DNA from 4 places in the Mixta mediterraneensis genome. Region 3 is predicted to be linked to each of the others. Evidence: riboswitches for the same ligand, from Rfam matches in the RefSeq annotation. Region 3 holds a riboswitch; each other region holds the start of a gene.
The links. A riboswitch is a leader RNA that binds a small molecule or an ion and turns the genes downstream of it on or off. The one in region 3 is predicted to bind thiamine pyrophosphate.

Region 1 (7,875 bases), on a different contig from region 3:
AGCGTGCCCGCGCAGGGTGATTGACGACGCCAGGCGAGGATCGAAAAAGCGGCAGGCGCTGGTGCCTAACACGCCATAAAAGGCGTTCATGATAATTTTCAGCGCCTGTGACAGCGGTTTATTGCCCTGTTGTTTAGCGGCCTCGCGACCCTGCCAGATCTGCTCAACAATAGCGGGTAAACAATGCGTCTGGCGTGAGAAGCGTGCTTCGCGGAACCCTGCCACGGAATCGGCATTATCAGGATGCGCTAATCCTTCGATCAATCCTACCGGATCAATCAGGAAGGTACGGATGATCGAGGGATAAAGGCTTTTATAGTCAAGCACCAGCACCGAATCATATAAACCGGGGCGCGAATCCATCACGTAGCCGCCAGGGCTGGCTTCCGGCAGCACGTCGCCCAGATTAGGCGCGACAAAACCGGCGCGATGCATACGTGGAATATAAAGATGGCTGAAGGCGGCTACCGAACCGCCATGACGATCCACCGCCAGACCATTAACCGCCGCGCGTTCCAGCAGGAACGGCATAATGTCCGTTTTGTGGAAAATACGCGTCACCAGTTCGCAGTCTTTCAGGTTATAGCGCGCCAGCGCGGGTTTATCATTGGCAAAGCGCCAGTTGATCTCTTCCATGCGCTGCCACGGATTATCGATGGCTTTGCCTTCACCCAATAGCTGTTGCGATACCGACTCCAGGCTAAACGAAGGGAAAGTCCAGAAGGCGGATTTTAGTGCATCAATGCCGTCGATGATCAAGCGTCCGGTAGCCTGCGCGAAGAATATCCCCGGCTTAAACCCGTGTTCACGCCACTCCAGCGGCGTTTGCTGACGCCCCAGACGTAACGGCACTTTGTAGCGCTCGGCGTGTTTCTGTAATACGCGCAAGTCAAACTGCACCACGTTCCAGCCGATAATCACATCAGGATCGTATTGAGCAAACCAGTTGTTGAGCGCTTCCAGCAGCTGCGGGCGACTGGCGAGATAGATCAGGTCGAAATCAAGCTGGCTGGCATCGCCGTTAGGCGGACCGAGCATATAAACCTGACGCTGACCGCAGCCTTCCAGCCCAATGCAATACAGCTCGCCGTGCTGAGTGGTTTCAATATCCAGCGATACCCATTTCAATGGCGGACGGTAATCAGGATGAGGTTTCAGACGCGTGTTCATCACGCTTGCGCCTTGCGTGTCGCCGCTGAACCACACTGGCGCCGTGATAAAGCGCTCCATTAAAAAGCGCTCGGGTGGACGGATGTCCGCTTCGTAGACCGGAATGCCGTGCTCACGCAGTTTCTTTTCAATCCATTGCAGCTGTCGGTTCTGTTGACAATAAAGCCCCAATACCGGGCGGCGGCGAAAATCTTTTAGCTGCAAAGGCTGAAGGCGTACTTCTCGTTCATTTTGCAGCAGCGCTTCAACCTGCGTTTGAAATTCGCAGGGAATGAACGCCACCGATTCTTGTACCGGCAGCACCACGCGCTGCGGACCCTCGTCGGTGGCCAGCCAGAAGACGATTTCGGTGCCTTGTGCGCTGTCGCGCCAGTGGCGAGTGAGCAGGAAACCTGCGCGGGGCGTATTCACACTATCTCCAGACGAGCCGGCTTCAGAAACAAACGTGAGCGAAGTATAACATGGATATTTATACAGCACTCGCCGCTGTGGTTTATCAATATCAGCGTACAATTCTTGCCTTGACGCTGTACCCCAGGCTCAGGACAATCCAGTCTTGTGCTTTTTTTAAGGAAGGTTATGGAAGCCTGGGTTCAACACCTGTTTACGCAGTCGCTGGAGTGGGCGTTGTTTGCCGTTGCACTGGTGACATTTCTTGAATCGCTGGCGCTGGTGGGATTATTGCTGCCGGGGACGGTTTTGATGGCCAGTCTCGGCGCGCTGGTGGGTAGCGGACAAATAGGGTTATACCCAGCCTGGGCGGCGGGTTTCGTCGGTTGTTTAATTGGCGACTGGGTTTCCTATGGCATTGGCTGGAAATTTCAGGGGCCGCTGCATCGCTGGAAATACTTACAAAAATATAAAGGATTACTGGATAAAACCGAGCACGCGCTGCATCAGCACAGCATGTTTACCATTCTTGTGGGACGTTTTGTCGGGCCAACGCGTCCGCTGATCCCACTAGCGGCGGGTATGCTGGAATTGCCGGTGCGTAAGTTCCTGCTGCCGAATCTAATCGGCTGTATTTTGTGGCCGCCGCTCTATCTGCTGCCGGGCATTCTGGCGGGAGTGGCAATTGATGTGCCAAAAGCCGCGCAGGAGGGAAGCTTTCGCTGGCTGCTGTTGCTGGTTGCAATTCTGGTTTGGCTGGGCATTTGGCTATGCTGGCGCTGGTGGCGCAGCGGGAAAAGTCAGGACTGGGTAACCGCGTATCTGCCGCTGCAACGTCTGCGCTGGCTGACGCCGCTCGGGCTTATCGTGGCCGCTGGCGCATTGGTAGCGATTCAGTTCCATCCGATGATGCCAGTATTCCGTCATCTGCTGTGGCAGGTATTCTTTAATTAACGGCGCGGGATGCCGAGCACATCGGCTTCCCGCGTGTCGCCCGACAGTAGCTGTTCGGTTGCGCCATCCCAGTAAACCCGACCATCCACAATCACGACGCTACGTGGCGCAATTTGCTGCGCATCCTCCAGGCTATGCGACACCATCAGTAAAGTGATGTTGCGCGCCATGCACACTGAACGCACCAGCTGTAGCATTTCTCCCCGTAACGCCGGATCCAGGGCTGAAAAGGGTTCATCCAGCAGCAGCACTGGCCGATCGCGTAACAGACAGCGAGCCAGCGCGACACGCTGACGTTGTCCGCCTGATAGCTGGCCCGGTAAACGCGTCAGCAGATCACGCAATCCCACCTGCTCAGCAATCTCTGCAAGCTGCTGCTGTTGGGTGGGGTTCAGCCTGAGACCGGGATGTAATCCCAGCGCCATATTCTGCTGTACGTTGAGGTGCGGGAAGAGGTTATTCTCCTGAAACAGCATCGAAACCGGGCGCTTCGCCGGTACGCTTTGGGTATGATCGTGTCCGTCAATGTGCAGGCTTCCCTGGCTGACGGGCAGAAAACCCGCAATCAGGCTCAGCAGCGTGCTTTTGCCCGCGCCGCTAGGGCCAAGGATTGCCAGCCGCTCGCCACGTTGCGCGCTCAGGCTGAAGCGCATCGGTAAATGCTGATAAAGATAGGTAAGGTTATTCAGAGTCAGCATGGCGGCCCGGTAATTTTTCCATCAGGGTAAACAGTAACAAACAGAGCACAAGTAACAACAGGGCGGTAACCGCACCGTCTGCGCCGCGATAGGAACCGATCTGTTGATAAAGATAGAACGGTAAGGTGCGGAAATCCGCATTGCCAAATAACGCCACCACGCCAAAATCACCCATCGACAACACGCAGGCAAAGGCCAGCGCCTGCGCTAACGGGCGTTTCAGCGCGCGCAGCTCAATGAGCCGCAGCCGGTTCCAGCCGCTGATGCCGAGCGATCCACACAGATTTGCATAACGCTCAGCCATGTCGCGCATAGGATTTTCCAGCACCTTTAAAGCGTAAGGGATAGCGATCAGTGCATTGGCGAAGATGACCAAACCGTCAGCAGAAGTGGGCAAACCGATGGTGGCATTAAATAGCAGAAAGAAGCCTGTTGCCAGCACGATACCGGGCATCGCCAGGATCAGCATACCGCTGGTATCCATGATTTGCGCCGCGACGTTGCGCTGGCGCAAACGCAGTTCCCGGCTGCTCCACAGCAGCATCATGGTGAGCAGCACGCATAGCAGACCCGCGCCGGATGCAATCCGCAACGAAGTCAACGTGGCTTGCCACAGCGCGGGTTGGACCAGCGCGCCGCGTAACCCACCGTGCAGGCCATCCACAATCACCGCCAGCAGCGGGGGGAGCAGCAGCAGCAACGCCAGGGCAATCAACAACACATCACTGAGGCGAGCAAAATACGAATCCTGTGGATCGCGCCAGCCGCGCAACTGGCTGCTCCCTGCCGGGATCGCCTTACTGAAACGCTGGCTAAGCAGCACCAGCGTCAGGCAACAGATTAGCTGAATGAGCGCCAGCAGCGCCGCCCGGCCGGGATCGTAGTCGTAGCTCAGCGCCTGAAAAATGGCAAGTTCGATAGTGGTTGCCTGTGGCCCGCCGCCCAGCGATAACACGGTGGCGAAACTGGCAAAGCACAGCATAAATATCAGCGCGCCGGTGGGCAGCACCTGTCGGCGTAGCCATGGCCATTCCAGCAGGCGAAAATGGTGCCAGCCGCGCAGGTTGAGTTGCGCGGCCAGTTGGCGCTGTTCAGCCGGAATACTTTCCAGCGCCTGTAACATCAAACGCGTCGCCAGCGGTAAATTAAAAAAAACGTGTGCCAGCAAAATGCCTTGCAGCCCATACGGCGAAAAGCCATAACGGATGCCAAAAAACTGGCAGATCTGCGCCAGCCAGCCGACGCGACCATAAACCGTGAGCAGGCCAAATACGGCCACCAACACGGGCAGCACCAGCGTCATTGCGCACAGGCGCAACAGCAGCTGACGGCCGGGAAAGCGCCGACGATAAAGCGCACGCGCCAGCGCAATCGCAGGCAGCAGCGACAGCAATGCAGATAGCAGCGCCTGGCCGAAAGAAAAGGCGATAACGTGGTGCAGATATTCATCCTGCAATACGCTGTGCCAGGGCGTGTCTGGCGCGGCCATCCATAGCGTAGAAAAGGCCAGCAGCGCCACACTGCCTAACAGCAGCGTGGCGAGCAGGCCGGGAATCAGCCAGAGCGGCATTAACGGCTGACGGCGCGTTGCCATGCATTAATCCATTCTGAGCGGTGGGCGGCAACCTGTTGTGAAGAATAGTGCAGCGCAGTATTGGGTATGCTCAGCGACGAGAAACCTGCCGGCAGATCGGTTTTTATAACCGGATACATCCAGTTGCCGGTTGGCATCGTGTGCTGGAAGGCGGGCGACAACATGAACTGCATAAACTGCTGCGCCAGTTTTGGCTGTTTGCTGCTGGCCAGTTGCGCGGCGACTTCAACCTGCAGGTAATGCCCTTCAGCAAACGGCGCGGCCGCATAGGTATCTTTTTTCTCTTCAATAAGGTGGTAAGCGGGAGATGTGGTGTAGCTGAGCACCAAATCACCCTCACCCTTCAGGAACAAACCGTAGGCCTCACTCCAGCCTTTGGTAACGGTAACGGTTTTCTGCGCCAGCTTCTGCCATGCCTGGGGTGCCTGATCGCCATACACTTTTTGCATCCACAGCAGCAGGCCTAAACCCGGCGTACTGGTGCGTGGATCTTCATAAATAACGCGCCATTTTTCTGGACTATCAACCAGTTCTTTCAGGCTTTTGGGCGGGTTCTTCAGTTTGTTTTTATCATAGACGAAGGCAAAGTAGCCGTAATCGAAGGGGATAAAGGTTTTATCCTGCCAGCCGCCAGGCAGTTGCAGCTTGCTGGTGTCTACGTCGCTGGCAGCAAATAAGCCGGTCTGCTGCGCGGCCTGTAGCAGATTATTATCCAGGCCCAGAACAACATCGGCTTTGCTGTTTTTACCTTCCATGCGCAGGCGATTAAGCAGCGATACGCCATCTTCCAGCGCCACGTATTTCAGTTCGCAATGACATTGTGCTTCAAAGGCTTTTTTCACCGCCGGGCCGGGTCCCCAGTCAGCGGAGAACGAATCGTAGGTGTAAACGGTTAAAGTCGGTTTAGCGGCAAAAGCAGAGGCCGACAACAGCAGCAACAGGGACAGGACTTTGTTTAACACTTTGCGCTCCTTCAGGAGAATGGTCGTTGAGTCGCAAAGGATCTGAGCTGGCTGGCCTCTCAAATCCCTACGTCGGTACTAACCGAATCAGGTTCGACGGGTATATCTCAGCATCTTACGGCAATCGCAAGCGGCACCCCGTTGAGAACGCGTTATTCTAGTCATTTCGCGGCCAGGGTGAAAGGATCACAGCGTCGGCGGCGTAAACCAGCTCATCGCTAATATCCGGCAGCACCCAAATTGAAACGTCATTAATTAAGGCGCGAAAACCGAAATAATCATCAAAGGCGGTGATTTTTAGCTGGCTTTGCTGGTTGCGCACTACGCTGTAAGGCCTGCTGCCAAGGGGGTGACGGGCAAAATCGCGCCGCTCCGGCCATTCACGCGGCAGGATTATCGCGCTCACGCTGCCAGGTAACCACGGCAGCCAGTCGTCGGGCTGACTTAAGGTAATGTCCAGCGTCCAGGGGGCGGGAGAAGTGATGTGTTGCAGATGCGAAAACAGGGGCTGATAACGCAGCCGTTCCAGGCTGCTTATCACATCGGCCATTTCTAATTCTCGCCCGTGATGAAAGCGGATTGCGGGACGTAAGAAAAAACGCCAGTGCAGTGATGAGATTCGCTGCCAGTGATGCACAATATTGGCTTCAGCTTCCCCTTTTTCCTCATTTATACGCGTTAATCCACTGAAAATTTGTCGTGCTATATGCGTTTCGGAGCGACGCAGTGGCGATCCGGGCAGCAAATTGAGCCGCGGGCGATAGTAAAATACGCCTGCCCTGGCGAAAGCTGCGGCCCAGACAGGCGCTAATCATCTGGCGCACCTGGTCTTTATCGCCAACCAGCTGAACAAGTTGATCGATGCGATCCTGTTCCAGCAAATCTTCGGCCCGCTGTTGCTGCAACGCCAGACAGGTATAGCAAAACGCTAGCTGTGAACGTTTGCCACGCCCGGCTTCCGCTTGCCAAATCAGCCAACCGGCGACTTGCATAGCGTTGAGCAAGTTACGCATATGGCGACGTGAACAGTGCAGCAATTCCGCCAGCTCATTCAGCGTGGTGATTTGCGTCTGGCCCTGGCAGCTTTGCCACAGGCGAATAAATTGCTGCTTAAGGCGCGATGAGGGCATAAAAGAGGAACTCCCGGTAAAAAGCGCTCTGTTTTTCCTGCCTCATATTAGAAACAAACTTGATCTCATTGGAAGAGCGGGGGGCATTTAGCAATAAATAGCGCTCTGCCATGATCGCGCAGCCATGCGGGATCGTATTCTGAGTAGGGTGTAATTACACCGCCAGCAGGTTTTTCACCGCTGGCTTTTTTTAGGATGCACGCTATTGTCTACCCTTCTTTTTTCCTCATTTTAAAGGGATTGCGGTATGAAATCGCGCGTCAATCCAGTTTATCTCGCGTTTATGGTGACGTCGTTCATGATTGGCGTGGCGGGTGCATTACAGGCGCCGACGCTCAGTCTGTTTTTGACCCGTGAAGTGCAGGCGCGTCCTTTCTGGGTTGGGCTATTTTTTACCCTCAACGCGATTGCAGGGATTGTGGTCAGCATGATGGTGGCGAAACGTTCGGACAGTGTGGGCGATCGCCGTCATATTATTTTGTTCTGCTGTCTGATGGCGCTGTGTAATGCCATTTTGTTTGCCTTTACACGTCATTATCTGACATTGATCACGCTTGGCGTGCTGCTGTCAGCACTGGCCAGCGTGTCAATACCGCAAATTTTTGCGCTGGCACGTGAATATGCCGATCAGTCAGCACGCGAAGCAGTGATGTTCAGTTCAGTGATGCGTGCGCAGCTGTCGCTGGCGTGGGTGATTGGGCCGCCGTTGTCATTCACGTTAGCGCTTAATTACGGTTTCATCACGCTGTTTATGGTGGCGGCGACGCTGTTCTTTATCTGTATCCTGCTGATTTGGTTTACGCTGCCATCGGTACCACGCGCGGATTCGCTGATGCACAGTGGTGGCATACCCATCAGCGGCTGGCGTAATCGTGATGTACGCATGTTGTTCATCGCTTCGATGATAATGTGGACCTGTAATACCATGTATATCATTGATATGCCGCTGTATATCAGCAGCACGCTGGGATTGCCAG
Region 2 (7,875 bases), on a different contig from region 3:
ACACCATCACCGATTGTGCCCCGGCGCGGATCTGCGCATTCAGATACAAAATGACGCTATCCGCCAGTTTATCCAGCAGCGCATGCAGAGTTGTGGGATCGGCATACATCATCTTTTTAATTTTAGTGAAAGCTTTGCTGCTGCCGCCTTCAACCATATACGTTGCCAGTGTCCAGGGGCTGCCTGAAAAGCCAATCAGCGGGACTGCGCCTTGCAGATTCTTGCGAATAGTACGCACCGCGTTCATTACATAACCCAGTTCTTGTTCTGGGTCAGGAACCGGCAGGCGTTCAACATCGGCACGGCAGGTAACAGGGTTTGAGAAGCGCGGGCCCTCACCGGCTTCAAAGTACAGGCCGAGACCCATTGCATCGGGGATGGTCAGAATATCGCTGAAAAGGATCGCTGCGTCCAGCGCATAGCGGCGTAGCGGTTGCAGCGTCACCTCACAAGCCAGCTCGGCGTTTTTACATAGCGACATAAAATCACCCGCTTCGGCGCGGGTCGCTTTGTACTCCGGTAAGTAACGCCCGGCTTGTCGCATCATCCAGACCGGTGTGACATCAACCGGCTGACGTAACAGGGCGCGCAGGTAACGATCATTCTTCAGTTCATTCATTTTAAGGCTCTCTCAATTTCAGGCGCGTAGTGTAGCACTTTCCTTATGCACCGGCGCGGCAGATGGCTACGGTGTCTTCTATCAGACGGCGCGCCACAGTGCCAGGCGGCGGTAATACTGGCAGCGCGTCATAGCGGAACCAGGCGGCATCCAGCAGCTCCTTGCCATCATGTTGCAGTTCGCCACTGTCATATTCCGCCATAAAAGCCACCATGAGCGACTGCGGAAAAGGCCAGGGTTGAGAAGTCACATAGCGTACATTTTTTACCCGCACGTTACTCTCTTCCATCACTTCACGCGCGACAGCTTGTTCCAGGGTTTCGCCCACTTCGACGAATCCCGCCAGCACGGTATAAACGTTATTGCGATGCCGCGCGTGATTCGCCAACAAAATTTCCTCACCACGCCGTATGGCAACAATGATACAGGGTGCAATTTGTGGGTAATAACGTTCACGACAATGGCTGCACAAACAGGCGAACTCAAGTTTGCTACGGTGCATTTCGTGGCCGCAATAGCCGCACCATCGATGGGAACGATAAAATTCAGCCAGCTGAACACCCCGTCCGGCAAGTTGAAATAACCCAACCTCTTCATCAATTAATTGCCGTACCGACAGCATACTCTCGGCACGCGATTCGCAGATGAGCCAGACTTTTTCACCTTGCCACTCGCCAATGACCTGACCTTTACTGCCGACTAAGCCAAACTTCTTTGCAGTTCCATGCGGCAAATCGCCCTGCGGTAGCCAAAGTTTTTGCTCATGGCTGACAACCCACCATCCAGCGTCTACGCTTGAGATCTCGCATTGCATTTTTTTCGTCATCCTTAGCGTTAAACAACACGCTGAAGTCCTGATGTTAAGTGTGTAGACAAACAACTATAACTCACATGGAGTTAGATATGCTTAACCAGTTAGACGTACTGACCGAGCGCGTAGGTGGCAGCAGCGAACTCATCGATTCGTGGCTTGAAGCCCGTCGTCAGCTCCTGGTCGCTTATTACCATTTAATAGGAATGAAACCTAACAAAGAGGCGTTAACGACGCTGGATGAACAGGCGCTGGATAATTTTTGTCACGGCTTAGTCGACTACCTTTCTGCCGGGCATTTCAGTATTTACGAGCGCGTGGTGAGCGAAATGAATGGCGACAACCCAATGATTGCTGCAGCACAGTTCTATCCGCCGCTTGAGGCAAATACTGAACGTCTGATGCAGATCTATGATGGTCACTTACAGCAATCGATTGACGATGATAACTGCATGACTTTCCAGCAAGCCCTGTCTGAAGTGGGGGAAGTCCTGGAAGCACGCTTCACGCTGGAAGATAAATTGATTCAACTCACATGGGATCACCAGCTGGCGCGCCCACCGGTAGCTAACGATAATCACCTCACTCGCCCCGCTTAGCGTTAAGCGCATGTAAATATCTTGTGATTATCTATCAGCCCTTCTATGCTGGATGGGTTTTGACGACGAAAGTCTGATAAACCCGTTTTTAATTTCTTGTCGGAGTGCCTTAGGGCTGAGACCGTTCATTCGGGATCCGCGGAACCTGACCAGGTTAGAACCTGCGTAGGGAACAAGAGTAAATTTTATCCGTACGCTGGCAACACGTTGTCCACCGTATCGCTTACTCCTTCCGAACTCCGGACAAGCAACGTTCCCCTTTAACTGGAAAATTGCTATGTCTATGTCGAAAACCAACCGTCGCGAACAACGTGCCCAGGCGCAGAAATTTATAGATTCACTACAGGGCGGCAGCGCATTCCCTAACTCTAAACGCATTTGGATCACTGGCAGCCGTAATGACATTCGCGTGCCAATGCGCGAAATACAGCTCAGCCCAACCCTGGCGGGCGGAAGCAAAGATAATCCTCGTTATGAAGACAACGAAGCGGTGCCCGTGTATGACACTGCGGGTGCCTACGGCGATCCCGAGGCGCAAATTGATGTACACCGCGGCCTTGAAAAGCTGCGTGCGGGCTGGATTACCGAACGCAATGACAGTGAAAACCTCGGGCAAACAAGCTCAACCTACACCCAACAGCGCCTGGCCGATGACGGTCTCGATCATCTGCGTTTCGAGCATTTGCCCAAACCACGTCGTGCCAGAGCGGGCCGCTGTGTGACGCAGCTGCATTATGCACGTCAGGGCATCATCACACCTGAGATGGAATATATTGCGCTGCGCGAAAATATGGGTCGCGAGCGTATTCGTGGCGATGTGTTGCTGCAACAGCACGCAGGACACAGCTTTGATGCGCACCTGCCAGAAAATATTACCCCCGAGTTTGTCCGACAGGAAGTCGCCGACGGTCGCGCCATTATTCCCGCCAATATCAATCATCCTGAATCGGAACCAATGATCATTGGCCGCAACTTCCTGGTGAAGGTGAACGCCAATATTGGTAATTCAGCGGTTACGTCTTCGATCGAAGAAGAAGTGGAAAAGCTGGTCTGGTCGACTCGTTGGGGAGCCGACACGGTAATGGATCTTTCCACCGGGCGTTATATCCATGAAACCCGTGAATGGATCCTGCGTAACAGCCCGGTTCCGATTGGTACCGTGCCCATTTATCAGGCGCTGGAAAAAGTAAATGGCGTGGCAGAGGACCTTAACTGGGAAATTTTCCGCGACACGTTGCTGGAGCAAGCCGAGCAAGGCGTTGACTATTTCACCATCCATGCCGGCGTGTTGTTGCGTTACGTGCCGATGACTGCCAAACGCCTGACCGGTATTGTTTCGCGTGGCGGCTCGATTATGGCTAAATGGTGTTTATCGCATCACAAAGAGAGTTTTCTTTATCAGCATTTCCGTGACATCTGTGAAATCTGTGCCGCCTATGACGTTTCGCTGTCGCTGGGAGATGGCTTGCGGCCCGGCTCGATTCAGGATGCCAACGACGAAGCGCAATTTGCCGAACTGCATACGTTAGGTGAGCTGACGAAGATCGCCTGGGAATATGATGTTCAGGTGATGATTGAAGGTCCGGGGCATGTACCCATGCAGATGATTCGTCGCAACATGACGGAGCAGCTGGCGCACTGCCATGAAGCGCCGTTTTACACCCTCGGTCCACTCACGACTGACATCGCACCGGGATACGATCATTTCACTTCAGGTATTGGTGCAGCAATGATTGGCTGGTTTGGCTGTGCGATGCTGTGTTACGTCACGCCAAAAGAGCACCTTGGTCTGCCAAATAAAGAAGACGTGAAGCAAGGTTTAATCACTTATAAGATTGCCGCCCATGCCGCCGATCTCGCGAAAGGTCATCCCGGCGCGCAGATCCGTGATAACGCCATGTCTAAAGCGCGTTTTGAATTTCGCTGGGAAGATCAGTTTAATCTGGCACTGGACCCCCATACGGCACGGGCTTATCACGATGAAACGCTGCCGCAAGAATCCGGCAAAGTGGCACATTTTTGCTCTATGTGCGGCCCCAAATTCTGTTCGATGAAAATTACACAGGAAGTGCGCGACTACGCCGCACGTCAGGAAGCCGCCGCACAGCCGATTGAAATTGGCATGGCAAAAATGTCCGATACTTTTCGCAGCCGTGGAGGAGAACTTTACCACTCTGCGGACGCTATTCAGGAGGAGAAAATATGAATGCATTTCCCGCAACCGCGCCGCGCTTAGGGCTTTATCCGGTAGTTGATAACGTAGAGTGGATTGAGCGGCTGCTGCAGGCTGGCGTGCGCACCATTCAGCTACGGATTAAAGATCAACCTAACGAGGTGGTGGAACCGGCTATCGCTCAGGCTATTGCGCTGGGTAAACGCTATCGCGCACGCCTTTTCATCAATGATTACTGGCGACTGGCGATCAAACATCACGCCTATGGCGTGCATCTTGGGCAGGAAGATCTGGATGTTGCGAACCTTGAACTGATTAATCAGGCAGGATTACGCTTAGGCATTTCGACGCACGATGATACTGAGCTGGATCGTGCCCTGGCTTTGCGTCCCTCTTACATTGCGCTCGGGCATATCTTTCCTACGCAAACAAAAGAAATGCCTTCTGCGCCGCAGGGCTTAACCGAACTGAAACGTCATCTGGCGCGCTTGCAGGATATTTCCACCGTGGCGATTGGCGGCATCAGCATCGCGCGAGCCCCTGATGTGCTGGCAACTGGCGTGGGTAGCATCGCGGTAGTTAGTGCGATTACAGAAGCTGCTGACTGGCAGGAAGCAACACGTACTTTGCTGGCGTTGGCCGAACCTGAAACCGTTAGTTAACGCGGTAATGGAACGCGCCTCCACATTCGCGTATTTACTGCTGCAATTGTGGATTTAAAGCTGGGAAGCCGTGCACAGTGATGAAGCTCGTCACTGGCGCGGCTTGTTTGTTCTGAGTAAAGTTGCTCCCGTCAGGCAAGCTTCGCCTGTCCAGGGCCGGTTCCCTCCTCTTTCTGGCCCTGTTTCTCTCCCCGTTCATGGCTAGTATTCTTGCTCAGGATTATCTGTTTCACTGCCACACTCAACAGGAGCAATGCTTGCCCGGTGTTGTTGGCCAGCGGTCGTTCACGAGACAGTTAACAGACGATGACGATCGCAAAGTGGAAATGGATAACAGGCTGGATATGTGGCTCACGCAGCGGGTGAAAACTGGACAGCAAAAGCTTTGGTATCGTTATTCACAGCAGCCTCAATGGCGATAAGTGAAATAGGCTAAATGAAAGACATAAAAAAACCCTGCCAGGCAGGGTTTTTTATTACATGACTAACGATTATTCGTCGTTATTACCACCGAGACCAGCATTCAACAGCTCAGCCAGGCTCGCTGAGGCTTCATCCGCAGTCACTTGCGGTACAGCCTGGACTTCGCCTACCTGACGGCGACGCATACGATCCTGATGATAAGCGTAACCCGTACCGGCCGGGATCAGACGACCCACAATGACGTTCTCTTTCAGGCCACGCAATTCGTCGCGTTTGCCCGCAACGGCTGCTTCGGTCAGGACACGTGTTGTCTCCTGGAACGATGCGGCAGAGATAAACGACTCGGTTGCCAGTGACGCTTTGGTGATACCCAGCAGGTCACGTGCAAAGGTTGCAGCAACTTTTCCGTTCGCTTCCAGTTCGCGGTTAGCGATCTTGATGCGAGAAAACTCTGCTTGTTCACCTTCCAGGAACTCGGTGCTACCCGCGCTCATGATGGTCGCTTTACGCAGCATCTGACGAACGATAACTTCGATGTGCTTATCGTTAATCTTAACGCCCTGCAGACGGTAAACGTCCTGCACTTCGTTAGTGATATAACGCGTCACCGCATGAACGCCACGCAAGCGCAGAATGTCATGTGGTGATTCTGGGCCATCGGAAACTACGTCACCACGCTCAACACGTTCACCTTCGAACACGTTCAGCTGACGCCATTTCGGAATCATCTCTTCGTATGGATCGCTACCATCAACCGGTGTGATCACCAGGCGACGCTTACCTTTAGTCTCTTTACCGAAGGAGATGATACCGCTAATCTCCGCCAGGATAGCTGGCTCTTTCGGACGACGCGCTTCAAACAAGTCAGCAACGCGTGGCAGACCACCGGTAATATCCTTAGTACCGCCGGATTCCTGTGGAACACGCGCCAGCGTGTCACCGGAACTGATTTTCACGCCATCTTCCAGCTGAACAATCGCTTTGCCCGGCAGGAAGTACTGAGCTGGCATGTCAGTGCCGGGGATCAGGACATCATCGCCGTTAGCATCAACAATTTTCAGCGCAGGACGCAGATCTTTACCGCCCGACGTACGTTCGGCGCTGTCCAGTACCACCAGCGATGACAGACCCGTTAAGTCATCTGTCTGACGCGTAATGGTCTGGCCATCGATCATGTCAGTGAAGCGAATGAAACCGCCCACTTCAGTGATAACCGGCATAGTATGCGGATCCCAGTTCGCTACTGTTTCGCCTGCAGCAACCTGCTCACCGTCACCTTTCGCCATGGTGGCACCATAAGGCACTTTATAGCTTTCTTTGGTGCGGCCAAATTCGTCGATCATTTTCAGTTCGACGTTACGCGAGGTGATTACCAGCTTGCCAGCGGAGTTGGTTACCGACTTCGCGTTGGTCAGCTTGATAGTACCTTTGTTCTTCACCTGAACGCTGGATTCAGCTGCCGCACGTGATGCCGCACCACCGATGTGGAAGGTACGCATCGTCAGCTGTGTACCTGGCTCACCGATGGACTGCGCAGCAATAACACCGATCGCTTCACCTTTATTGATGATGTGACCACGTGCCAGATCGCGACCGTAGCAATGTGCACACACGCCAAAGTCGGTTTCACAACCAACGACAGAACGTACTTTCACGCTGTCGACGGAATTCAGTTCCAATACGTCACACCAATGCTCATCGAGCAGCGTGTTACGTGGCACCAGAATGTCAGCAGTACCCGGCTTCAACACATCTTCTGCAGTCACACGACCCAGAACACGCTCACGCAGCGGCTCTTTAACATCGCCGCCTTCAATGACCGGCGTCATCATGATGCCTTCGTGCGTACCGCAATCGTCTTCGGTAACCACCAGATCCTGCGCAACGTCAACCAGACGACGTGTCAGATAACCGGAGTTAGCGGTTTTCAGTGCGGTATCCGCAAGACCTTTACGCGCACCGTGCGTTGAGATGAAGTACTGGAGTACGTTCAGGCCTTCGCGGAAATTCGCCGTGATGGGTGTTTCAATGATCGAGCCATCCGGCTTCGCCATCAAACCACGCATACCCGCCAGCTGACGAATCTGAGCAGCAGAACCACGCGCACCAGAGTCGGCCATCATAAAGATGCTGTTAAAAGAAACCTGTTTCTCTTCTTCGCCGTCACGGTTAATCACGGTTTCAGTTGAGAGGTTTTCCATCATCGCTTTCGCTACACGCTCGTTCGCAGCAGCCCAGATATCGATGACTTTGTTATAACGTTCACCTGCGGTAACCAGACCAGACTGGAACTGCTCTTGAATTTCAGCCACTTCGGCTTCAGCTTCAGAGATAATTTCCACTTTCTTGGCCGGAATAACCATGTCGTCAATACCAACAGACGCACCTGAACGGGCCGCGTAAGCGAAACCGGTGTACATGGTCTGGTCAGCAAAGATAACGGTCGGCTTCAGCCCCAAAATGCGGTAACAGGTATTCAGCATTTTGGAAATAGCTTTTTTACCCAGCGCCTGGTTGACGATGGAGTAAGGCAGACCTTGCGGCACAATCATCCACAGAATCGCACGACCAATAGTGGTGTCGATAAT
Region 3 (7,875 bases):
CGCGATCGACAAAATCCCCGCCTGGTAAATACAGGCTTTCCGCTGGAATGGTCATGCAGCGATGTTGGAGAAGGGAATCAGCTTCCTGACCCAATAACTGTACGATGTCCGTCATGTAAGCTCCTGTTAAATGTCGAAGATGAACCGGCACCCGCCGATTCGACCCCAACAGCCTGGACCGGAATGCCCCGTCGATGCAAATTGCTGACTCCATTTTTCAGACGGATCCGCAGAAAAAAGAGGCCCTTCGCGCTTTGCCCTACCACCATTGATGAAAATGATGCACCGGTCCAATGCCTTTCCCGACTTCCAGCGAGTCGGCCTGTAACAGAGCCTGTTGTAGCCAGGCTTTAGCTTCGCTCAGGGTATCGTTCCAGTTCTGATGACGTGGCCGCAACGCCGCCAGCGCCGCCGACAGGGTACAACCCGTGCCGTGGGTGTGCCGCGTATTAACGCGAGGTGCGGTAAAGCGCTGCTGCGCCGAACGCGTGATCAACCAATCGGGGCTCTCTTCGTCACTCAGATGGCCGCCTTTCATTAGCACCGCCTGGCATCCCAGGGCCAACAAGGCTCCCCCCTGGGTCAGCATCTCGTCTTCATTACGCGCCATTTCACACTTTAACAGCGCCGCCGCTTCGGGCAAATTAGGGGTAATCAGTGAAACCTGTGGCAGTAACAACTCACGTACGCTGGCAATGGCGTCAGGCGAAAGCAGGGCATCGCCGCTTTTTGCCACCATCACCGTGTCGAGTACCACAAACGGCAAACTGGCTCGTTTCAGGCGATTAGCTACCCGCTCAACGATCGCGGTTTCCGCTAACATGCCGATTTTTGCGCTGTCGATACGCACATCATCCAGCACTGAATCGAGCTGGGCCGCCACGAAATCAGGTTCGACACGGTAAACCGACTGCACGCCACAGGTGTTTTGTGCCACCAGCGCGGTGATAACGCTGGTGCCATAGGCGCCTAACGCAGAGAAAGTTTTCAGATCGGCCTGGATTCCCGCGCCGCCGCTGGGGTCGGTTCCGGCGATAGTTAAGGCATTAATCCGCTTCATACTGCCACCTCCAGCAGCCATAACGCATCAAGGAAAGCGGCGACAAAACTGCCCGGACCTTGCGACTGTGCGGCAGCTTTCTCACCCGCTAACGCCATGATACGGCAGGCGCTGGCAGCGTTAAGCAACGCATCCCCCGGCAAACTGGAAAACGCCGCCACCACCGCAGATAAAGCACAACCGGTGCCAACCACACGCGTCATGAGCGGGTTGCCGCCAGCGACGCTTAAAGTACGCGCGCCATGAGTAACGTAATCGACTTCACCCGTAACGATGACAATGGTTTGATAGTCGCGAGCAAGTTGTTGAGCGGCCTCCAGGGCGGCATCGGCCTGATGCAGACTATCGACGCCTCGCCCGCCAGCCGCCTGCTGCGCCAGCGCTAAAATTTCTGAGGCGTTACCGCGAATCGCGGCAGGTTTCTGGCGAAGCAATTGCTGGCAGAATTCGCTGCGTAATTTAAGCGCGCCAACCGCGACCGGATCGAGCGTCCAGGGCGTACCCGCTTTATTCGCAGCGGTTACTGCGGCCTGCATGGCAAGCTGGCGATCTCGCGTTAAGGTGCCGACATTTATCAGTAACGCATCGGCAAAACCGCTGAACTGAGCGGCTTCGTCAACATCAATGACCATGGCGGGGGAGGCATTCAGCGCCAGCAGCACGTTGGCGCTGAAGGTTTGTACAACGTCATTGGTCATGCAGTGCACCAGCGGCGCGTGTTGACGGAATTGATGCAGAATGGGCGCGACGAGCGCGTCAGAAAGGCGTTCAGGTTGATGTGTCATCATAACTCCCAACCGGCGAACAAGAAGGCAAATGCGGTCAGGCATCAGACTTCCCTACGCTGGCATTATCCAGTTCAGGTAATACGGGTATTTCTCAGCCCTTCCCTTGCGGAAAGCGGCACCCCGAGTCGTTAAGTCACTCTCATTACATTTCACCAGCATACGGGAAGTGTCGCTTGCAACACAAGCCAGCCTGACTGCATATGCCTTCTTGAGCGCCGGACACAGATACCCCCGACTTCCCTTTAGGCATTATCCAGCGGCTGAAAAAATAATGGTACATAGCGAGCTCTTCAAGCGACTGATGTATCAGCCATAACACTGGGCAACATCTCAGAAAGCGCTGAGCAGGAAAAAAAGAAATAAAAAAGGAAGTTAAAGTTTTTTTGGAGGGTGACGATAGTAGGTATGACGGCGCTGAAGCCGACGGGTTGAAGCCCACACCTTAACCAAATGACTTGATAAACAGGAACTTTTACCATGGCTCAAGTAATCAATACCAACAGCCTCTCGCTGATCACTCAGAACAACATTAATAAGAACCAGTCTGCTCTGTCTACCTCTATTGAGCGTCTGTCTTCTGGCCTGCGTATCAACAGCGCGAAAGATGACGCTGCGGGCCAGGCAATTGCCAACCGCTTCACCTCTAACATTAACGGTCTGACTCAGGCGGCACGTAACGCTAATGACGGTATCTCAGTTGCACAAACGACTGAAGGCGCACTGTCAGAAATCAACAACAACTTACAGCGTGTACGTGAACTGACCGTGCAGGCACAGAACGGCACTAACTCTGATTCTGACCTGTCTTCAATCCAGGACGAAATTAAATCACGTCTGGACGAGATCGACCGCGTTTCAGGTCAGACTCAGTTTAACGGCGTGAACGTGCTGGCAAAAGACGGCACCATGAAAATCCAGGTGGGTGCTAACGACGGTCAGACCATCGACATTGATTTGCAGAAAATTGATTCTTCTACACTGAATCTGTCTGGTTTCAGCGTTAAAAATAACGATGCTGTTACTACCAGCGATGCAATCACCGCGTTTGGTGATACAACAAGCACTACGGCAACTATTGATTATTCAACCACTACTCTTTCAACAGGTGCGTCAGCTGGAACGGGTGCTGCTATTTCTGGTATTTCTAAAGATACCAGTGGAAACTATTTTGCTCAGGTAACTGGAGGTGATAAACCAGGTTATTATGCTGTTACTGTTGATAGTGATGGCAAAGTTACTATGGATAGTGGTGCAACAGCTGAGGCTACAACTCCTACAGGCCTCACCGCAGCAACCAGCATTACCACAACTACCGGCGGTACTGATGTTGATTTTGGAGACGATACCGCCACGGCTTCGTTGGGTACTGTTAGCCTGGTTAAATTACAAGATGCTAATGGCAAAGATACTAATACCTACGCTCTGAAAGATGCCGATGGTAATCTTTATGCAGCGAATGTTGATGAAGATACCGGTGCTGTTTCAGTTAAAACAGCAAGCTACACCGATGCTGATGGCAAGCCTGTAACAGATGCTGTAGTTAAGTTAGGCGGCACCGATGGTAAAACCGAAGTTGTAACTGACGCTGCTTCTGGTAAAACCTACGCAGCAGCAGATTTGAAAGACGCAGACCTGTCAAGCACAGATAATACTGTTGAAGCTGTGGCTGACGGCAAAACTGCAGACCCTCTGGCAGCTCTTGACGCAGCGATTGCACAGGTAGACAAGTTCCGTTCAAGCCTGGGTGCAGTACAGAACCGTCTGGACTCTTCTATCACCAACCTGAACAACACTACTACCAACCTGTCTGAAGCACAGTCTCGTATTCAGGATGCTGACTACGCTACTGAAGTTTCAAACATGTCTAAAGCACAGATTATCCAGCAGGCGGGTAACTCCGTGTTGGCGAAAGCGAACCAGGTTCCACAGCAGGTACTGTCACTGCTACAGGGCTAATAGCTCATGGCTCCCCGCTTTTGCGGGGAGCTTTATTGTTTCAACCGTAAAAATATTGCTAATGCAGTATATTTACCGATGAAATCGTTGAGATTTTATTCATTAACCGAATTCAACCGGCAGTTTTTTTATTACGTTCAAGCCGGGCAACCAAATTCACCATAAAATGCCGGGCCTTAGCGGTATTATTTTCCAGACTAAAGGTCATCTGTTAATTATTCCCCGGTTTACGTTAATATCCTGACGGTACATATGCTGCTATTTTTTATGTCCAGTGATTCAGTCAGGAATGCGTCCACTTTCTGTTAATTTTGGCGTAAAATAATAACTCAGCGTTATATTCCTCTATTCTGACAGAGAAAAATATCTCTCCAGTTATTACCGAACTGTTATTAAAGATAATCACCTGCGCGGATTTATCACTGCTCTTTAATCCTGAACAACTTTTCTCATTTCGGACAATCAAAGCGTTACGAAGCTGGCAACAACCTGTTAACCTTGTTGCATTGAACCACTGACTCTTCATCGCTTATGCCAACCTTGCTGAATACGCTCAGCCATCAAATCTATTTATCCGCACCGCTGTTTGTTCTTATCTTGCTGGGCTACTGCCTGACGCGCGTCGGTAAATGGCCCGCCACCATCAGTGAAGGCATGAACCGCTTTGTCTTCAATGTCGCCCTGCCCTGTATGCTGTTTCGCGTAATGAGTGATTTTTACAAAAGCCCGCCGGTGGATTTTCGCCTGTTGCTGGCTTTTTTTGGTAGCTGCCTGCTGGTATTTATTGTGGGGCGTATACTGGCGACACACATATTTAAGCTGGATGGCGTAGCCGGTTCAGTATTCGCACTCGGTGGGATCTTCTCAAATAATGTGATGTTGGGCATTCCGGTGGCAACCGCCCTGCTAGGGACAGAAGCCTTGCCCTCGGTGGCGCTGGTACTGGTCTTTAACAGCCTGATCCTCTGGACGCTACTCACGCTTTCGGTTGAATGGGCTAAGCAGGGTAACGTCTCGCTAAAAGGTTTAGGCCGCACGCTGATAAGCGTGCTGAAAAACCCGCTGATCATTGGCATTCTGAGCGGCACCGCATGGAGCTTTTTACAGCGCCCGCTGCCGTTAATTGCCGCTGAACCGTTGCGTATGCTGGCGTCGATTGCGGCCCCGCTATCGCTGATCACGCTTGGCATGAGCCTGGCGCATTATCGGGTGCGCGAGGGATTGAAGGAAAGCTATACCATTTGTGTGCTGAAGCTGATCTTTCAGCCGATGACGGTATGGGCAATTGCCTGGCTGGCCGATCTGCCACCGCTGGAGAGCAAAGTGGTGGTCCTGCTGGGATCCATGGCGGTAGGCGTGAATGTTTATTTAATGTCGCAGAAATTTAATGTGATTACCGGCCCGGCGGCGGCCAGCATGTTATTTTCGACGATTTTTGCCGCAATAACGACGCCATTATGGATGATGCTGATGTCGCTGGCGGGATATTAAAAAACCCCGGCACCTGCTGGGGAATCCCCAGAAATGTGCGGGTGAAAAAAGACAGGCATAGAGTTATGTGATCTACTGATTGTGCCAACAATTCAATGAGATCACCTCTATGCCTGCCCATCAAGTATGCCAGAAATTTTTCCGCGACTCTCTGTTGCCGCTACATAAATACCGCCAGAACGCTCTGCTTGACGCCACAACGGCCATCGTTAACGGTGCATCACTTTCTCTGACCAGCATCGGGCGATTTATGCCGGGTGGCGCTCAGGTCAAAAATAAGATTAAACGGGCAGACCGTTTACTGGGTAACCATGCGCTTCAGAAAGAGGTGCCGGCGATCTTCAGCAGCATCATTTCAATGCTGACCGGCAGGCTGTCTTTATGCGTGATTGCGGTGGACTGGAGCGGCTATCCGACGCAGGATTTCCACATTCTGAGGGCCAGCCTCGTGTGTGATGGACGCTCAATACCGCTGCTGAGTCAGGTAGTTACATCGGATAAGCAGCAGAATGCTGATATCCAGTCAGCGTTTCTCAGTGCGCTCAGTCACGCTGTCGGCCCCGATAAAAAGGTTATCATCATTACGGATGCGGGGTTCCGCAATACCTGGTTCCGGCAGGTAAAAGCGCTGGGCTGGGATTTTATCGGGCGGGTTCGGGGAGCGGTGCTGCTTAATCTTCACAGTGAGGGCGACCGCTGGCGCAGAGGTGAAACGCTGACTACGTCAAAAGAGCCGGTCTGTCTGGGGCCGGGCTCGCTTGCCCGCGGTAAAAAGATTCGTTGTGACGGTTATTTTTATCTTCACAAACAGGCCCCGAAAATGCGTAAAAATAAACGCGCACGCGGACGATATTTTAGTGCAAAAACAGAGAAAGAACAGCGGGAAGCTGGTCGTGAGCCCTGGCTGATTTTTACCAGTACAACTGAATTTGAGCCCCGTAAAATAATGAAGCTTTACAGTCGCCGCATGCAGATAGAGCAGAACTTTCGGGACGAAAAAAGCGAACGTTACGGCATGGGGTTGCGCACCAGTTACAGCCGCTCAGCAGGAAGGCTGCTGATAATTAGCCTGCTGGCAACGCTGAGCACAATCGTCCTGTGGCTGCTGGGTTATCATGCTGAAAGTAAAGGATTACATCTGAGATATCAGGCCAACAGTATAAAGTCGCGACGGGTCATATCCTACCTGACGTTAGCGAAGAACATCCTCAGACATTCTTCGCTGGTCTTAAGGCAGCTGTTGCCGGATGAGGTCCTCAATCATCTTGCCCGTTCATACCGGAATATGGTCATGATTTACTGAGCTGCGATTAGTGGGGATCCCTCAGCCCGCGACGGGGTAAATCGTGCCGACGCAGATGCTGCGCCAGTTTGTCATGGGTACGACGCGAATGCAGGATGACCGGCAAATCGTAATGTTTCGCTAGTTTTAACTGGCTATCAAGCAAACGCTCCTGCCTGTCAAACTGCGGATCGTCGCGATAGAGATCCAAACCGATTTCTCCGATCGCCACCAGTTTTTCAGGCGTCTGCCTGAGATAATCTTCCAGCGCCTCCAGATGAATGTCCTGATGCGCCTCAATCGCGATGGGATGCAGTCCAAGCGCCGCATACAGCGCCGGATGATCGGCGGCGAGCTGGCAAATTATGCCGAAACGGCTGGCGTCCACCGCTGGCACAATGATTTTCTCAACCCCCGCCTCGGCGGCACGCGCAATGCTTGGTCCGGTCTCGTCAAGAAAGGGGGGAAAATCAAAGTGGCAATGGGTGTCGATAAATCTCATGCTAATGAACCTTTATCGTAATCGGCGTCGTTACCGGCCAACGGCGGCGTGATGATGAGACGCGTATCAGGCGCATTCGCCACTGGCGCGGGTGGCGTGACGGTGACGTAACGCATAAACGGTTCGGCATCGCTCAGCCACTGGCCCAGCGTGGCAAGAAAGTAACGTCCGCAGCGACGTCCTAAATGGTAATCCTGATTCAGCGCTGACACGCGACTGCCCAATGCATTACTGGCCAGCGCGCGCGGTGGGAATATTTCAATGATACGTAAATTGCCAGGCGGTTGCTCAATGTATTGCTGAATCTCCTGATAACTCTGCTCATGCTGGTGCAGTATGTTAATCATCGGTTGCAACGCACTGTCGCTCAGCCAGCGTTCCATACGCTTAATCCATTTGGGCGTATAGGTCATTTGCGACGGTACGGTGCGAATCACCACAATGGTATCAGCCCCGCGCTTAGCCGCTTCACGCACCGGAATCGCATCGCTAATGCCGCCGTCCAGATAGCTGATCCCTTCAAGATCCACACCAGGCCGGTAGAAGCCGGGAATCGCGCTTGATGCTTTAATAATGTCCAGCCAGTTATCATTCGTTGGAGCAAAGTAGCTGGGCGAGTAATCGTCAGTGCGGCAGGCGCACATGTAAAATTCGCGACCGCTGGTAAACAGCGTTTGCGCTGTGGCCATTTCAAGCGGAAATTCACTGCGGGTGATGTCAATTAACCAGTCGAGATCGATCAGATGACCGCCGCGAACAAAACGCAGCGGGTCGAAGAACAGTTTGTTGGTGGTAT
Region 4 (7,875 bases), on a different contig from region 3:
GGATGTCCTCACTATTAACGCTGATTATTCTGGCAATGCATCCCCTTCACTGGAGGCATTTATAAGCGTCCCGCATGACAGGACGTACCAGTACAAGCACGCTCAGCGGCAAAAACTGAATCGTGGTTTAAATACTGTATCGGTAACGCAGGATGGCATTCTGTATATCGCTAATTTCAGTAATCCCATCCAGAGCGATATAACGATTAATTTACAGGGTGGAAGACCTTTTCCGCGTTTTATCCTGAATAAAAACAGCAAAAGCGACTGGCAGGGTATGCTGGCAGATCCGGAAATGAAAGCCTCTCCGTATGCTGAGCTGCTGAGCGACAGGATGATGATTACCTTACGTCGGGATAAGGCAGAAACCCTGATTAAGGATGGCAATCCTGTCGGTATGCTTGAAACATGGGACAAGATTGTATCCTGGGCTGAAGATCAGTATGGGCTGTCGGCCACTGAGAGCAACAGTCTGCATCGTCGTATTCCGCACCGTTTTCATTTTTTAGATGGTATACCACCTAAAGGGGTAGTGAATGATGACGCTTGTAGTGGTGCGCTGAATGCCTGGTCCTGGCGTATACAAAGTTGCACAGAGAACGGTATTAAAGCTGCGGTGAATGAGCAGACTCTGCGAAGTGATGGCTGGGGCCCCTGGCATGAGCTTGGGCATCATTTCCAGATGCAGACTCAAAAATGGGACGGCATGACCGAGGTAACCGTCAATTTAACCTCTCTCTATGTACAACGTGAGCTGGGTAATCTTCCCCGCCCTGAGGTGGCAGGAACCTGGGATAAAGCGTTCAAATACTTTGAACAAGCGCAGCGAAACTATCATGAGCAGGAGTTACACCTTAAGGCTGCTATGCTCTGGCAGTTGGATCTCACTTTCGGCAAGGATTTTTATGCGCGCTTAGGAAAAGTGTATCGTGAAATGCCGAAAAATGAACAGCCAGCCAGCTCAGACGCCAAAATTCAGCGCTTTATTTTAGAAACCAGCCGGCTTTCAGGCTATGACCTCACACCGTTTTATGAAAAGTGGGGACTGCCGCCCGCCCAAACGACCAAAGATCACATTAAACAGTTGTCGTTGCCCTGGATGACCGATCCTATCTGGGAAAACCGTGACAGCAACATCAAATTTGATTATTCACAGGCGCAAAATGTATCAGCCCCTACGGTTACCCTAAGCCGCGCCACGATTGATGCTATCAGTACAGTTGGCACCAGTTACAGCTATAGCGTCAGCGCAACCACAAACCAACAGGATGTGACGTATAAATGGGAGAGGATAGCCGGTAACGATCGCATTACAGCCCGCACACCAGATGCTGCCAGAACGGATATTGTGATACCGGCTGGCTTAACGGACACCGAGGCTTCCTTCCGCTTAACGGCTACGAATAAAGCGGGTAAAACAGGGGAAGCGCTGATTAAGGTGACGGTCAGTGCGCCACAGGTGGTCGTCACTGGCGATCATCAAATGGAAAGCAGCAAGCCCGTGGTTTTAAAAGCGAAAGCCAATTTTGACTACAACCAGGGAAACATTCACTACCAGTGGTCCCTGAGCAAAGACGGCCACACCATCCCTGACGGAATTAGCCTGAACGGGCAAATCAAGGCCGGACTGAAAGCGGGTCATTATCTCGCCCATGTGACTGCCGAACTCTATTCAGGCCACCGTCGTGCAGAAATGAGTCACCACATTGACATTACGGGTGATGATACCGCTGACAACAATTCATGGAAGCAGGAGAAAACCTATCCAAATCCCTGTGTGAAGGTGACTTACAATGGCAAAACCTGGTTGAACGGGTGGTGGACCGTAGGGGATAAACCAGGTACGGGAGATGAATGGGCTGTGTGGCGCGAGCTGGGTGCCAAAAACATGCACGCCGCTTGTAAATAATAAAACGTTGCATACCCGTTCATCCTGTCTTCGCGAAAGGCGCGTCTGATATTCTTTACTGGACTGCGCCTTTCTGAATTTACTGGAAAGTGTGAAGTGATTAACAGAGATTGCCAAATCAACAGAATGACTCTCGCGAGATTCCATTTAATTATTTGATTATATAGGGTTTTATCTCTGGCGGTTTGCGCTTTCCGGAATTTTTATCCCACATAATATTGCGCCTCCCTTGATGCTTTGAAATCGACAAACATCCTGTCCGGCATGGGTATCGGTAAATCCTTCGGACGTTTAAATGCAAAAGACGCATGAAAGCGTACTTTTTGCTGTTTTTAATGGTTTGCAGTATGAAACGATCACCCGCTTGCAGTTCACGTCAGTCGCTGTGGCGATTCAGTTAGCCAGCAGAAACATACTTAACGTGATTTTGATATCGGCCTTCATCTCGCTCTCGGTGAAGGTCAGTTCTCTACATTGGGTGAAGCGCAAATCTGGCTGACTGAGCAGGCGCGGCAACAGGATTTGCTGCACTGCTCATTCCTCGCTTCACTTCAAGCGTATTTTCCGCTAGCTTATAGGAAATGATCATTTCCTAAGTGAGCGAACTGTTGTCCAGACAAATCCTTGCCAAATACCGTGGTCGGCCACGCGAATTCCAGCTCGACGAAGTACTGGATCGAGCAATGCTGGTGTTCCGTGAAAAAGGCTTCCATGCCACGTCGATGGGTGATCTCAGCGAGGCCATGCAGCTCACCACGGGCAGTATTTACAAAGCCTTCAGCGATAAACGCCAGTTATTTGCGCAGGTATTTGCACGCTATCTGTCGTTGCGTAATGGCGAGCTACGCACCCGGCTGGAATCCGGCAAGACAGGTTTCGCCAGGCTTGAGGCTCTTCTGCATTTTTACGTCGATTCGGTACGAGATCTTGAAGGGAAGCGCGGCTGCCTGGTGGCGGGCAGCGCAGTGGAACTGCAGACGCTTGAGGAGGATCTTGCCGAGGCGGTAAGTGAAGCGATGACGCGCAATTTGCAAACTCTCACTTTGCTCATTCAGCAAGGACAGCAAGATGGCTCGATCAACGCTGAACTCAATGCAGATGCAACGGCCTCGCTGATGTTGTGTATCGTGCTTGGCATGCGCGTAGCAGGGAAAATTGCGCCAACACGCCCTGATGAAACTATCGTGCCGCTGGCGTTAAAAATCCTCAGCTAAAAATTTTTCCCCTAATAGGAAACGATCATTACCTAAATAATATTCAGGAGAAAGCAGATGAAAGATGTCATTGAGCACCAGCGAAACTTTGCTCTGGTTAACCATCAGCGCCTGCATTACCTCAGCGCTGGTGAGGAGAATGCTGAAACCGTGGTATTGCTGGCGGGCTTTCCGCAGAGCAGCTTCGCCTGGCGATTTGTCATTCCGAGATTAGCGGAAAAATTTCACGTGATTGCAGTCGATTTGCCGGGGCAGGGTGATTCCGACTTACCGGTCAACGGCTATGACACTGAAACCGTGGCGCAGCTGATCGTCGCGTTACTTCAACAATTGAATATCACCCGTTTCAATCTGGTGGGTCACGATATTGGCGCATGGGTCGCGTTTCCGCTGGCCGCTCAGTTTCCCGACAAGGTAATAAAGCTGGCGCTGCTGGATGCAGGTATTCCCGGTATTACATTGCCAGATGCATTGCCGATCGCGCCGGATAAAGCCTGGAAAACCTGGCACTTTGCGTTTCATATCGTCAGCGATCTGCCGGAAATGTTAATCAGCGGACGGGAATCGATTTATCTTGACTGGTTTTTGAAACGTAAAGCGAAAAACCCGGATATTTTTGATGAAAAAGTCATGGCCGAGTATTTGCGTATTTTTTGCCGCCCTGGTGCACTACGCGCCGCTTTAGCGTTTTATCGTTCGCTGGCGCAATCCGCCGAACAAAACCGCGCTCGCCTGAAAGAGAGAAAACTTACTGTTCCGCTGTTAGCGGTGAGCGCCGATCAAGGATCAATCCCGGATATGGCCACGCCGTTACGCGCATTTGCCAGTCAGGTTGAAAGCTTAACCATTGCGAATAGCGGGCATTTTATTCCTGAAGAACAACCCTCACTATTAGCCGACGCGTTACAGATATTTTTTACGGCATAAAATGGCTGCGTTTTGTTCAGTAACAGAAACTGATCTCTGGCAGCGCATTATCGAATCGGCAGTTTATTTGCAGAAGCGCAGCAAAAAAGCCATTGAAAGAGGCTGCGCGTTACTGCAAAAGTGCATTCGACGGTAGGTTCATCGTCCCTGTGAGACAGGCTTCGCACAGGAAGTCGCAAACAATGCACGGGAGATATTTCCCTGCATGTACTTGACGAATCCGCGCCCTTAAAATACAAATAGAACCTGTCAGGGGAGTCTCGCCAAAGAGACTGAGAGGCTAATAGCGCAGCGCGCGGCTTAGCGACCCTTAGAACCTGACCCAGTTGATACTGGCGTAGGAAGACTCGGATTTCATTGTTTTGAAATCCTTGCTGCAAGGGCCGTAATGTCTTGCTCCTGCTTTTCCCTTTCTTGTATCACGGGTCTTCGCTGTTAAATGACGAGGCCAAAGTGATGATCTCTCTCAATCAAACTGCTTCGCTAGCAGAGCGCGTATTATGAGCCGTTGGTCGGTACTGGGCAGCGGTGTTTCAGGATTGTGTGTCGCAACGCTGTTAGCCGAACGTGGTGAAACGGTTGATGTAATCTGCAAAGATGAATGCTGCCCGGCGTCACACTGGGCGGGCGGTATGCTTGCCCCATGGTGTGAAGCGGAAAGTGCGCCGCAAGCCGTTATCGACTGGGGACAGCATTCTGCCGCGTGGTGGGCAAAACGTGTTAATGGCGTTGAGCATAACGGCACGCTGGTGATCGCACCGCCGCGCGACAGTCAGGAGCTAACACGCTTTGCTAAAATGACCTCGGAACATCAATGGGTTGCGCCTGGCGACATTGAACCTGCGCTGGAAAATCGTTTCGCACGCGGTTTGTACTTTGCCAGTGAAGCCCATCTTAATCCCCGGCATGCGATGCAGCAGCTGCGTGAAAAACTCCTTCAGTCCGGTGTTTCTTTTCACAGCGGCAAAGCCAGCGGGCAAATTATTGACTGCCGCGGGGTCCATGCCGTTCAGGCGCAGCCCGAACTTCGGGCGGTGCGCGGCGAAATGCTGATCCTGCAAAGTAATGAGGTACAGTTTTCACGCCCGGTACGGCTGCTCCACCCTCGTTTTCCATGCTATCTGGTGCCGCGTGCGGAAGGGCGCTTCATGCTGGGCGCCACTATGGTAGAAAGTCATGATGACAGCCCCATTAGCGCTCGTGCCATGATGGAGTTGCTCAGCGCAGCCTACACCATTCATCCAGCCTTGTCTGAAGCCCGTATAGTTGAAAGCGGCACCGGTTTGCGTCCTGCTTATCGCAATAATCTGCCAGAAGTTCGCTACGAAAATGGCCTGTTTTATGTAAATGGTATGTATCGTCATGGCTTTTTGCTGGCACCGATAATGGCCGAAAAACTGATGCAGCAACTGACCCAGGAGAGTAGGTAATGCGTATTCATCTCAATGGCCGCACGATTGATACTGAAGCCAGCACGCTGGCCGAACTGCTGCGTGAACAGCAAATTGATGCCAGTTGCGTTGCCAGCGCTATCAATGGCGAATTCATTCCGCGTTCGCAATATGAAATACAGAAAATCGCAGCGGGCAGCCAGTTAGAAGTGTTGTCGCCAATGCAGGGAGGATAAGTGATGTTTTATGATTTTCAGCCACAGTCGCGCTTTTTACTGGGCACCGCCGGGTATCCTTCGCCAGAAATTTTACAGCAGGCGATTAATGCTTCAGGAGCCGAAATCATTACCGTTAGCCTGCGTCGCGAAGGCAACGCGGGCGGGGCCTTTCGGGAGTTGCTTAAGCAGCTCAATAAGCGGATTTTACCGAATACCGCCGGTTGTCATACGGTCAAAGAAGCGGTTACCACGGCGCAGATGGCGCGTGAGCTGTTCAACACATCCTGGATCAAGCTGGAAGTGATTGGCCACGCTGATACGTTGCAGCCCGATCCCTTTGCGTTAGTGGAAGCCGCTCGCATTCTCTGTATGGAGGGTTTTAACGTTTTCCCCTATACCACTGAAGATCTGATTCTGGGTGAAAAGCTACTGGAAGCGGGCTGTGAACTGCTGATGCCGTGGGGAGCGCCAATTGGTTCTGGTCAGGGGCTGCGCAACATTGAAGGGCTGCGCTCAATGCGCGCGTGGTTTAAAGATATTCCACTGATTATTGATGCAGGTATTGGCGCGCCAAGCCAGGCCGCCCATGCGATGGAGTTGGGCTTTGATGGCATTTTACTGAATACCGCTGTCGCCAAAGCGGGCGATCCGGTGAGTATGGCTGGCGCCTTCGCTTCGGCAATTGATGCCGGGCTGATTGCGCAGCAGGCTGGCATGATGCAGCGGCGCGAAATGGCTGCGGCTTCTACGCCGATTTTTGGTCTGGCCCAGCTCAGCTAAGGATAAAAGATGGATCGTTATCAGCGGCAAACAATGTTGCCAGAGATCGGAGAAGCAGGCCAGCAGCGTTTAGCCAGCGCGCGCGTGCTGGTGGTTGGCGCAGGCGGACTGGGTTCCACACTGCTCCCGTTACTGGCTGGGGCGGGGGTTGGATTTATCCGTCTTTATGATGGCGATGTGGTCGAGTTGCATAATCTGCATCGACAAACGCTGTTTGGCATGGCGGACATCGGTGAGGCTAAAGTAATTTGCGCCCAACGCGCGTTAGCGCAGCGTAATCCCGAATGCAAAGTAGAGGCGGTTCCTGATGCGCTCAGCGCCAGCCGGTTAGCAGACGCGTTAGATGGCATCGACCTGGTTATTGATGCAGCCGATAATTTTGCCATCACTTATCAACTGTCTGATAGCTGTTTTCCGCGCCGTGTTCCCCTGGTGTGCGCATCAGTTTTGGGGCGACAAGGCTATGTTGGGAGTTTTTGTGCAGGCGCGCCAAGTTATCGCGCTCTGTTCCCACAATTGCCTGTCGCATCCGCGAATTGCAATACTGCTGGCGTAATGGGACCTGCGGTAGCCACGCTTGGTGCGTTACAGGCACAAATGGCCCTCAGCATATTGCTGCAGCTCGAACTTTCTCCGCTCGGCTGCATGATCAATTGTGATTTTGTTGGCTGGCATATGCGCCAGTTTCGCTTTGAACGTGCGGAAGAGCCGGAAAGTCCAGGATTCGCTTTTATCGATTCACATCAGCTGAATGATGACGACTGCATCGTCGAACTACGCAGTGTTGAAGAAGCGCCGGTCAGTATTGCCAGCCGTGTGGAGCGTGTGTTGCCCGAACAGCTCGTCAACTGGCAACCGCCGATCGATCGGCGCATCGTGCTGGTCTGTGCCAGTGGCCTTCGTGCTGCACAAGCAGCCCGCGCACTGGAACAGCGAGGCGTTGCTAAACTGGCACTGGTGGCGGATAACAGAAAGCGCTAATACTCCACCGGTAATATAACCAGCACAGGCCATTAGCGTCTTATCAATCCCTATGGCCTTTCTAAATCACTTCCACTAACTGGAAAGTCTCAAATATAAGCTCCATGTCAGGCTGAAAATAACCTTCCTGCTGGAAAAAACGTTGATGCTCGCGCTTCCAGTGATCAAGGCTGAGATCGCCTTCGCCCTCCAGCATGGCCATTTCTGGCGTAACGCGATCAAAACGCGTCAGGAACAGGCCAGTAGTACGAATCACACATACCGGCTGATTTTCACCGTTGAGGATAATGTTATAGCCGCCTGGCTGTGGTTTAAGCGCATCCGCGTTCCACGACTGTAAAGAGCCGCAACTGGCAACTTTTTTACCGGCAATCACCAGGGCAGCTAGCTGATTAGCTAATTCTGCTGAATCACCAAAAGGCCAGGCAAGCGCGTTGGGGTATTTGATTTTTAAT

Region 1: linked by a shared signal. The riboswitch ahead of thiB (thiamine ABC transporter substrate binding subunit) and the one ahead of thiM (hydroxyethylthiazole kinase) in region 3 are both predicted to bind thiamine pyrophosphate.
Region 2: linked by a shared signal. The riboswitch ahead of thiC (phosphomethylpyrimidine synthase ThiC) and the one ahead of thiM (hydroxyethylthiazole kinase) in region 3 are both predicted to bind thiamine pyrophosphate.
Region 4: linked by a shared signal. The riboswitch ahead of QRY16_RS19595 (FAD-dependent oxidoreductase) and the one ahead of thiM (hydroxyethylthiazole kinase) in region 3 are both predicted to bind thiamine pyrophosphate.

Annotation. Positions count from the first base shown of each region.
Region 1 covers NZ_JASUAZ010000015.1:46,638-54,512, forward strand. The annotation lists gene polB (DNA polymerase II) at 1-1,581, opposite strand, end outside; gene QRY16_RS11270 (DedA family protein) at 1,750-2,514, shown strand; gene thiQ (thiamine ABC transporter ATP-binding protein ThiQ) at 2,511-3,212, opposite strand; gene thiP (thiamine/thiamine pyrophosphate ABC transporter permease ThiP) at 3,196-4,806, opposite strand; gene thiB (thiamine ABC transporter substrate binding subunit) at 4,782-5,768, opposite strand; TPP riboswitch at 5,815-5,919, opposite strand; partial or broken gene sgrR (HTH-type transcriptional regulator SgrR) at 5,977-6,898, opposite strand; gene QRY16_RS11295 (MFS transporter) at 7,146-7,875, shown strand, end outside.
Region 2 covers NZ_JASUAZ010000044.1:6,283-14,157, forward strand. The annotation lists gene hemE (uroporphyrinogen decarboxylase) at 1-619, opposite strand, end outside; gene nudC (NAD(+) diphosphatase) at 663-1,433, opposite strand; gene rsd (sigma D regulator) at 1,523-2,029, shown strand; TPP riboswitch at 2,120-2,218, shown strand; gene thiC (phosphomethylpyrimidine synthase ThiC) at 2,307-4,235, shown strand; gene thiE (thiamine phosphate synthase) at 4,232-4,864, shown strand; gene rpoC (DNA-directed RNA polymerase subunit beta') at 5,356-7,875, opposite strand, start outside.
Region 3 covers NZ_JASUAZ010000011.1:67,260-75,134, reverse strand. The annotation lists gene fbaB (class I fructose-bisphosphate aldolase) at 1-115, opposite strand, end outside; gene thiD (bifunctional hydroxymethylpyrimidine kinase/phosphomethylpyrimidine kinase) at 260-1,060, opposite strand; gene thiM (hydroxyethylthiazole kinase) at 1,057-1,848, opposite strand; TPP riboswitch at 1,880-1,981, opposite strand; gene QRY16_RS09560 (flagellin N-terminal helical domain-containing protein) at 2,326-3,804, shown strand; gene QRY16_RS09555 (AEC family transporter) at 4,336-5,295, shown strand; gene QRY16_RS09550 (IS4 family transposase) at 5,405-6,598, shown strand; partial or broken gene QRY16_RS09545 (TatD family hydrolase) at 6,621-7,079, opposite strand; gene QRY16_RS09540 (patatin-like phospholipase family protein) at 7,076-7,875, opposite strand, start outside.
Region 4 covers NZ_JASUAZ010000054.1:12,495-20,369, forward strand. The annotation lists gene QRY16_RS19575 (M60 family metallopeptidase) at 1-1,909, shown strand, start outside; gene QRY16_RS19580 (hypothetical protein) at 2,303-2,440, opposite strand; gene QRY16_RS19585 (TetR/AcrR family transcriptional regulator) at 2,506-3,123, shown strand; gene QRY16_RS19590 (alpha/beta fold hydrolase) at 3,181-4,050, shown strand; TPP riboswitch at 4,292-4,411, shown strand; gene QRY16_RS19595 (FAD-dependent oxidoreductase) at 4,551-5,480, shown strand; gene thiS (sulfur carrier protein ThiS) at 5,480-5,677, shown strand; gene QRY16_RS19605 (thiazole synthase) at 5,681-6,439, shown strand; gene QRY16_RS19610 (HesA/MoeB/ThiF family protein) at 6,449-7,420, shown strand; gene QRY16_RS19615 (ASCH domain-containing protein) at 7,482-7,875, opposite strand, start outside.